DNA from 2 places in the Actinomadura keratinilytica genome. Region 2 is predicted to be linked to the other one. Evidence: riboswitches for the same ligand, from Rfam matches in the RefSeq annotation. Region 2 holds a riboswitch; the other holds the start of a gene.
What was found. Region 2 has a riboswitch for cyclic di-AMP ahead of ABD879_RS20075 (C40 family peptidase). Riboswitches for the same ligand answer to the same signal wherever they lie in the genome.
Positions count from the first base shown of each region.

Region 1: it holds a riboswitch for cyclic di-AMP, as region 2 does, so the genes downstream of both, ABD879_RS16815 (CHAP domain-containing protein) here and ABD879_RS20075 (C40 family peptidase) in region 2, are expected to answer to the same signal.

Region 1 covers NZ_BAABDO010000048.1:2,306-6,511, forward strand. Annotated here, with positions in the region: gene ABD879_RS16800 (hypothetical protein) at 1-869, opposite strand, end outside; tRNA gene ABD879_RS16805 (tRNA-Pro) at 1,307-1,380, opposite strand; gene ABD879_RS16810 (serine hydrolase) at 1,578-2,312, shown strand; cyclic di-AMP (ydaO/yuaA leader) riboswitch at 2,544-2,695, shown strand; gene ABD879_RS16815 (CHAP domain-containing protein) at 2,752-3,423, shown strand; gene ABD879_RS16820 (bifunctional glycosyltransferase/CDP-glycerol:glycerophosphate glycerophosphotransferase) at 3,621-4,206, shown strand, end outside.
Region 2 covers NZ_BAABDO010000065.1:25,973-30,178, forward strand. Annotated here, with positions in the region: gene typA (translational GTPase TypA) at 86-1,939, opposite strand; cyclic di-AMP (ydaO/yuaA leader) riboswitch at 2,136-2,322, shown strand; gene ABD879_RS20075 (C40 family peptidase) at 2,363-3,337, shown strand; gene ABD879_RS20080 (hypothetical protein) at 3,365-3,913, opposite strand; gene ABD879_RS20085 (ATP-binding protein) at 3,910-4,206, opposite strand, start outside.

The DNA.
Region 1 (4,206 bases), on a different contig from region 2:
ACCTCGCTGGTGATCGACGGCGGTAGTGTCCCGGACATCTCGCCGCACATCTGAAGCTCCGCCGTCGCCTCGTCGGCATCTCCCGCCGGCGCCAGCAGCTGTGCGCGCACCCCCCGGACGTGCAGGAGGCCGCGGGACGGGGCATCCGAGACACGTTCGAGCACCTTGTCCGCCCTGGCGAGGAGGACGGCGGCGGGGCGGCGCTCATAGAGCCCATGCGCCAGTCGTCCCCCCGCGATCCACAGGGCGAGATCTGTGTCACCGGACGCCTCAGCGGCGCTCTGCGCGGTCCTCCACCATTCGCGGGCCTCGCGCGGTCGCCCGAGGTTGCTGAGCGTCTTGGCCATGAGCGCGCAGAGTTCGGCGGCGACGCGGCTCCAGGGCGCGGACGTGCTGTGGGCTCGGTTCCTCCGGGCGTCCTCCTGCTGCTTGCGCTTGATGATCTGCTGGACGGTCACCAGGTCGCTCGCCAGGTCGAGCAGCAGGCGACGCGGAGGTGTCGGCACGTACAGGTGACCGTACTCGACGACGATCTCGTCCCACTCGTCGATGTGACCGTCCTCTCCGCCGCCGACGGTGCGGTGGACGCTGATCCGGATGTTCCGGAGGGCTTCGGAGATCGGAGACGCGGGCAGACCGAGTGCCGCGAGCGCCTGTAGGAGAGTGCGCCGTTCCATCTCGTCCTCATCCTCCTCCCGGGTACCCGGTTCCAGCGAGCGCTCCTCACCAACGGTGCGGAGAGCTGCAAGCCGGCCCTCCGCACCGAGTGCAGAGTCGACGGCTCGCGCGAGTTGGGGGGACGGTGTCTTCAGGTCACGCGCGATCCTCGACAGATACCCGTCGTAGTGAACTTTCGCCGCACTGCGCATCCGGCAGAAGCGTCAGGAAAGCGAGTGCACGGCGCGTGGGGAGCGCTGGACGGGCAAGGGGGCTGATCTTCACGACGCGGATGGGGCGTCTGATCGGGCTGCGGAACGTCAACCGCAGCTTCAAAGGGGGGGCCGAGCGTGCGGGGGTGCGGTTGATCAAGGTTCATGGCGTGCGGCGCACGTGCGGTTCGCTGCTGGGCCGCGCTGGACGTCCATCCGCGTGAGGCGATGCAGATTCTTCGGCGTGGCCAGATCGGCATCACGGGGGAGGTCTATGCCCAGGTGCTGAGGGAGGCCGCCAGGGGCGCGCTGAGGCGGCTGGTGGGCGCTGATGGGGACCACTTGGGGACCACCGGGTACGGGGCCGTAGCTGTACATCCTGGCCGTACGGACGACGAAAGGCCGGTTCCGAATGATCGGAACCGGCCTCTGACCTGTCGGGACGGCGGGATTTGAACCCACGACCCCTTGACCCCCAGTCAAGTGCGCTGCCAAACTGCGCTACGTCCCGGCGCCTGCCGCAGCAGGCGTGATTACTGTAGCGCAGTCTGCGGGGTCATGCGTACCGAGATAGCGGGAGCCTGGGCTCGGGCGGGCCGGGGCGGGGTGGCTCTGGTGGTTGTGGCCGGGGCGCTCTGTGGGTGTGGCCGGGAGACGGAGCGGGTCCCGGGGGCGGTGAGCAGCAGTGCGGTGGAGCCGGCTCCCAGTGTGACTCCCGAGACGCGGAAGGCGGTCCCGACGCCGAAGGTGCCTCGGGGGACGCGGGTCGGGTACGTGGTGTTCGACCGGGAGAGCGGCAGGACGGTGCGGCAGTACCGGCCGCACCAGGTGTTCCGGTCGGCGTCGGTGGTGAAGATCCTCATCGCGCTCGATCATCTGGAGCGGAGCCGGGACGTCGATCCGCGGCTGGGGTTGATGCTGCGGTCCAGTGACGACGCGGCGGCGACGGCGTTGTGGAGGCGCGGTGGGCGCGGGGCGATCGTCGAGCGGATGGCGCGCCGGATGGGGCTCACCGACACCAGGCCGCCGCCCGCGGACAAGCCCGGGTTCTGGGGGTACACCGCGCTCAGCGCCGCGGACGTGGTGAAGGCGTACCGGTATCTGCTGGAGAAGGCGCGGCCCCGGCACCGCGATGTCGTGCTGCGGGAGCTGCGCAGGGCCACCCGGCGGGGGACGGACGGCTACGACCAGTACTTCGGGATTCCGCGGGCGGTGTCGAAGCCGTGGGCGGTCAAGCAGGGCTGGTCGGGCTTCGGGCAGGGGACGTCCGGGGTGGTGCCGGGGGACCTGGGGCTGGGGCGGCCGGTCCTGCATACGACCGGGCTCGTGGGGCCGGGGGAGCGGTACGTCGTGGCGGTTCTCACGCTGCAGCCGGCGGGGACGTCCTACGCCACCGCGGCGGCCAGGATCACGGCACTGACGCGACAGGTGTGCACCCTGTGACCACAGGGGATCGGTTTTGATGTTGTCGCAGGTCAGAGCGGCTTTACCTTTTTTGCTCTGGCGTGGGGATCTGATAACGTCGGACCGAATCCCGCGACGCGCGCCATGCGTCGTGGCCTGTCGTGGCCCGGGGAGGGACCCGGGGCGCGGCCGTGGCGCGCGAGGACGCGCCCCCCTTTCGAGTTCAGACCAGTGAGCGGCCGCTGTGGGCAGCGGCGGCCGTGGCCGAATCCGTGTCCGGCGCCTGATGCGAGGACCGGAGCCGGGAACCCACGTCGGGCCGATCAGGCCCAGGGGTGAATCGGCGTGCCGACGATGCGCGCCGTAGGGCTCTTCCATGCCCGAATCCGTCAGCTAACCCGGTAGGCGTCATGGGAGACAAGGAGTTCTCTGCATGCCCGATCGAACCGCTTCTCATTCCCTCGAGGCTCGCCTGGGTGTGGGGGTCGCCGTGGGGACGGTGCTGGCCGGGGCCGTCGGCTTCGCGCTGATCGGCCCTTCCGCCGAGGGGCAGCCCCAGGACAAGGGGACCGTCGCCCAGGTGCAGGTGGAGAAGGCGCACAAGGCCGTCTCCATCGGTGACAAGCCCGAGGGATACGCGGTGCCGATCCGCAAGGTCGAGCCGTCCGAGGCGATCCGCCTGGCCCTGGAGCAGGTCGGCGTCAAGGAGGGGCCCGGCCGGCAGACCAAGTACCACGACTGGTTCGTGTCGACGCCCAACGCGAAGATGACGGCCGAGCGCGACGGCGGTTTCAGCGTGGACGACTACAACGGCGCCGAGTGGTGCAACATGTTCGTGTCCTGGGTGGGCGCGCAGCTCGGTGTCAAGGACATGGGGTGGGACGCCTACACCGTCCAGCACGCCAGGTGGTTCGCCAAGAAGGGGCGCTGGGGGCACAAGGCCAAGCCCGGGGCCGTGGTGTTCTTCGACTGGCAGAACGGGCCCGACGGCGGCATCAGCGGTATCGACCACGTCGGCCTGGTCGTCAAGGACAACGGGGACGGCACCATCACCACCGTCGAGGGCAACACCAACGACGCCGTGGAGAAGCGGGTGCGGTCCAAGTCGCTCGTCGCCGGGTACGGGTACCCGGACTACGACGCCGACTGACGTCCGGTGGACGAGGGCGTCCGGCGTATGCCGGGCGCCCTTTGTCGTCCTGAATGCCGCAATCATTCACTTTTTTTGTGGTGTCTTCTACTCCGTCGTTGCGGTGGCCGGAAAGGTATCCGGCACGCGAGCAGGGACGGGGGGAGGACACGTCCATGAGGGCAGGGCCGCACGGGCACGTCCCGCACGGCCCTGACGTGAGCGTGGTCGTGATCGCCTACAACGACGCGGGCCGGCTGCCCCGGGCGGTCGGTTCGGCGCTGAGGCAGTCGCTGGGCGCCGTCGAGGTCGTGGTCGTGGACGACGGGAGCGCCGACGAGACCGGGCCGGTGGCCGAACGGCTGGCCGCCGAGCATCCGGGGCGGGTGCGGGCGGTGCGGCTGCCGGTCAACTCCGGCGGGTGCGGCCGTCCGCGCAACGCGGGGGTGGCGCGGGCGCGCGGCCGGTACGTGATGTTCCTCGACAGCGACGACGTCCTGGACCCGCACGCCTGCCTCAACCTGCTGACCGCGGCCGAGGACACCGGCGCCGACCTGGTCTCCGGGCTGTGCACGCGCGTCCACACGGGCCGGGTGCGCGGCCGGGAGCGGCCCTGGTACCCGTGGCTCTACCGGAGGACGGCGGTCTACGGCGCGCTGCGCGACAACCCGGACCTGCTGTACGACACCCTCGCCACCAACAAGCTCTACCGGCGCGCCTTCCTGGAGGGGCACGGGCTGCGTTTCGCCGAGCGGCTGCACTATGAGGACCTGTTGTTCACGGCGGAGGCGTACCTGGCGGCGT
Region 2 (4,206 bases):
CGCCCACTCGCAGGGGGGCGTGGGCCAGGGTGGAGCCGGGCTCCGGTACGCCACGCGGCAGGTCTGACCGGCGCGGCGGCGCGGGTCAGGCGTTGCGCTTGGTGCGGGCGCGGATGCGTTCGCGCTCCTTGGCGTCCAGGACGACCTTGCGCAGGCGCACGGCGGACGGGGTGACCTCGACGCACTCGTCCTCGCGGATGAACTCCAGGGCCTGCTCCAGGCTCAGCGGGCGCGGGGGCGTCAGCGTCTCCGTCGCCTCGGCGGTGGACGAGCGGATGTTGGTCTTCTGCTTCTCCTTGCAGATGTTGACGTCCATGTCATCGGCGCGGGAGTTCTCACCGACGATCATGCCCTCGTAGACCTCGGTGCCCGGGCCGACGAAGAAGGTGCCGCGCTCCTGCAGGTTGATGAGGGCGTAGGCGGTGGCGGCGCCGGAGCGGTCGGCGACCAGCGAGCCGGTGGGGCGGGTGCGCAGCTCGCCGAACCACGGCTCGTAGCCCTCGAAGACGTGGTGGGCGATGCCGGTGCCGCGGGTCTCGGTGAGGAACTCGGTGCGGAACCCGATCAGGCCGCGCGCCGGGACCAGGAACTCCAGCCGGATCCAGCCGGTGCCGTGGTTGGTCATCTGCTCCATGCGGCCCTTGCGGACGGCCAGCAGCTGGGTGACGGCGCCCAGGTGCTCCTCGGGGATGTCGACGGTGAGCCGCTCGACGGGCTCGTGCTTCTTGCCGTCGATCTCCTTGGCGACGACCTGGGGCTTGCCGACGGTCAGCTCATAGCCCTCGCGGCGCATGTTCTCCACCAGGATGGCCAGGGCCAGCTCGCCGCGGCCCTGCACCTCCCAGGCGTCGGGGCGGTCGGTGGGCAGCACCCGGATGGACACGTTGCCGACCAGCTCGCGGTCCAGGCGGTCCTTGACCAGCCGGGCGGTGACCTTGGTGCCCTTCTCCCGGCCGGCCAGCGGCCCGGTGTTGGTGCCGATCGTCATGGAGATCGCGGGCTCGTCCACGGTGATCAGCGGCAGCGGGCGCGGGTCGTCCGGGTCGGCGATGGTCTCGCCGATCATGATGTCGGGGATGCCGGCGATGGCGATGATGTCGCCGGGCCCGGCCTCCTCGGCGGGCTTGCGCTCCAGCGCCTCGGTCATCAGCAGCTCGCTGACCCGCACCCGCTCGACGCTGCCGTCGCGGCGGCACCAGGCGACCTGCTGGCCCTTCTTGATGGTGCCTGCGTGCACCCGGCACAGCGCGATGCGGCCGAGGTAGCTGGAGGCGTCCAGGTTGGTGACGTGCGCCTGCAGCGGGCTGTCGGGGTCGTAGGACGGCGCCGGCACGGTGTCCCTGATCACCTGGAAGAGCGGTTCCAGGTCGGGCGAGTCGGGCAGCTCGCCGTTGCCGGGGGCCTGCAGGGACGCCCGGCCGGCGCGGCCGGAGGCGTAGACGATGGGGAACTCGATCTGCTCGTCGTCGGCGCCGAGGTCCATGAACAGCTCGTAGGTCTCGTCGACGACCTCGGCGATGCGGGCGTCCGGCCGGTCGGTCTTGTTGATCACCAGGATGACCGGCAGCCGGGCCTCCAGGGCCTTGCGCAGCACGAACCGGGTCTGCGGCAGCGGGCCCTCGCTGGCGTCCACCAGCAGCACCACCCCGTCCACCATGGACAGGCCGCGCTCGACCTCGCCGCCGAAGTCGGCGTGGCCGGGGGTGTCGATGATGTTGATGGTGAGCCCGCCGTGCCGGACGGCGGTGTTCTTGGCCAGGATCGTGATGCCCTTCTCCCGCTCCAGGGCGTCGGAGTCCAGCACGCGCTCGTTGACGTCCTGGTTCGCGCGGAACGCCCCGGACTGCCAGAGCATGGCGTCGACCAGCGTCGTCTTGCCGTGGTCGACGTGGGCGACGATCGCGACGTTCCGGAGGTCGTCGCGGGTGGAGATGGGCATGCGCTTCTCGCTCTGGTGAAGGTGCAGGGAGTCGCCGCGGAGCCGCGGCCGTCTGCGATTCTACTTGCCGGTCCGTACCGCCCCGGCGAACCGCGCAGCCCTTTATCCCATATGCCCTGGTTGCCGGGTTTTGCGGTTTATTTGTACTCTCTCCGGACCCGGCCGTCTCGGAGCCCGCCGGACCACTGCGCGGGCTGCGGCCGGACCGCCGAATCCCCTCGCGGGGAGCCGGGGAACCACATCCCGGGGCGCCGCCGCCCCCGGGACTCGGGGTGAATCGACGCAGGTCGCACCGTCACCGCGGTGACGCGCGCCCGCGTCGTAGGGCGAACTCCCGGCCCGAACCCGTCAGCTAACCCGGTAGGCGGATGAGGAGAGGAGTGCACGACCTTGCCCCCCGGTCACCGTCCACGGCGTGTCGCCGTGTCCGCCCTCACCGCGGCCGCCGCGGCCTCCGTCGCCCTCGGCTGGGCCGTCGCCCCCGCCGCCGCGACCGCCCCGCCCGCCGCGCCGCGCCTCGCCGACCCCGGCCGCCCCAGCGAGAGCGAACTGCGCAAGCAGCTGGACGCGCTGAACACCGAAGCCGAGAAGCTCACCGAGCAGTACAACAAGACGCGCGTCGAACTGGGCAGGGCCCGGCGCGCCGAACGCGCCGCCGCCCGGACCGCCGCCGCGCTGGAGCGGCAGGCCGCCCCCGCCCGCGCCCAGCTCGGCAAGCTCGCCGCCGCCAACTACATGAGCGGCGGCCCCGACACGCTGTTCTTCTCCTCCGGCGACGCCAGGACCCTGTCGGCGTCGGCCTACCTGGTGCAGAACCAGACCGCCGCGCTGGGACGCCTGCAGGCGCAGATCGACCGGGCCGACCAGGCGAAGCGCGAGGCCGCCGCGAAGACGGCGCAGGTGCAGCGCGCCGCCGCCCAGGCGCAGACCGCCCGCAGCGCCGCCAAGGCCAAGGTCGAGGAGGTCGAAAAGCGGCTCGACAAGCTCACCACGACCAAGGCCAGGGACCCCCGGACCGGCCTGACGGCCACCATCAAGGGCTCCGGGCTGCCCGCCAAGATGGCGCGCAAGGCCTACTCCAAGCTCGGCAGCCCGTACGTGTGGGCCGCGGCCGGCCCGAACAGCTTCGACTGCTCGGGCCTGGTGGTGTGGGCGTACGCGCAGGTCGGCAAGAAGGGCCTGCCGCACTACACCGGCGCCCTCTACGAGCTGGGCCGCAAGGTCGACCGCAGCGAACTGCGCTCGGGCGACCTGGTCTACTTCGGCAGCGACCTGCACCACATGGGGATCTACCTGAGCGGCGGCAAGTACCTGCACGCCCCGCAGACCGGCGACGTCGTCAAGATCTCCAAGCTGTCGGACCGCTCCGACTACGCGGGCGCCAACCGCATCTCCTGACCCGGCGCGGGACGGGGAGCCGACGGCCTACGGCGCGCCGCGCAGGTAATGGCGGTAGCGCTCGACCAATTCGGCGGTGGGCAGGTCCGGCCAGCGGGTGAGCGCCCCGGTGGCCCGGTCGACGACCAGCAGGCCGTTGCCGCCGGGGACGGGCCGGGCGACGAATCCCTCGGCGAACTCCTCGATGACCAGCGGCACCCCGCGCGACCCCAGGTACGCGTCCGCCCGCCGCCACGCCTCCGCGCGGTCCACGGCCGCCGGACGGACCGCATATGCTGCGAAGACGTCCGCGATGGCCTTGAGCGTCGAGCAGGCGGACGTGCCGCAGGCCCGGCAGACCTCGTGGCCGTACGGGTCCGTGCCCGGCCGGTGCCTGTCCAGGACGGCGCTCAGCCCGGCCGCGCAGCCGAGTGTCAGCCGCCGCGCCTCGCGCACGAAGGTGCGGGTCTGCCAGTCCGCCCGGCCGTCGCCCGCGACCGTGTGGATCGCGCGGACGTCGGCCCGCATCGCGATCAGCATCACCGAGTCGACCCGGTCCTGGAGCCTGCCGTGCTGAGCCGCCAGTCCGCCGTTCACGCGGCCTTCTCCTCGGTGAAGACTGCGGTCACGGTGCGGCCCTCGGCGTTGCCGTGCCAGCCCCAGGTGTCGGCCAGCAGGGCGAGGGTCCGCAGGCCGCGCCCGGTCTCGGCCCACTCGGACGCGTCCGCCGGGACGGGCACGCCCGGGCCGCCCTGGTCGGCGACCGACACCGCGACCTGGCCGTCGCACCGCAGGACTTCGACGGTGAACGAGCCGCCGTCCTGGCCGGACCTGGTGTGGCGGAGCGCGTTGGCCGCCAGCTCGTCCGCGGCCAGTAGGACGTCGTCCAG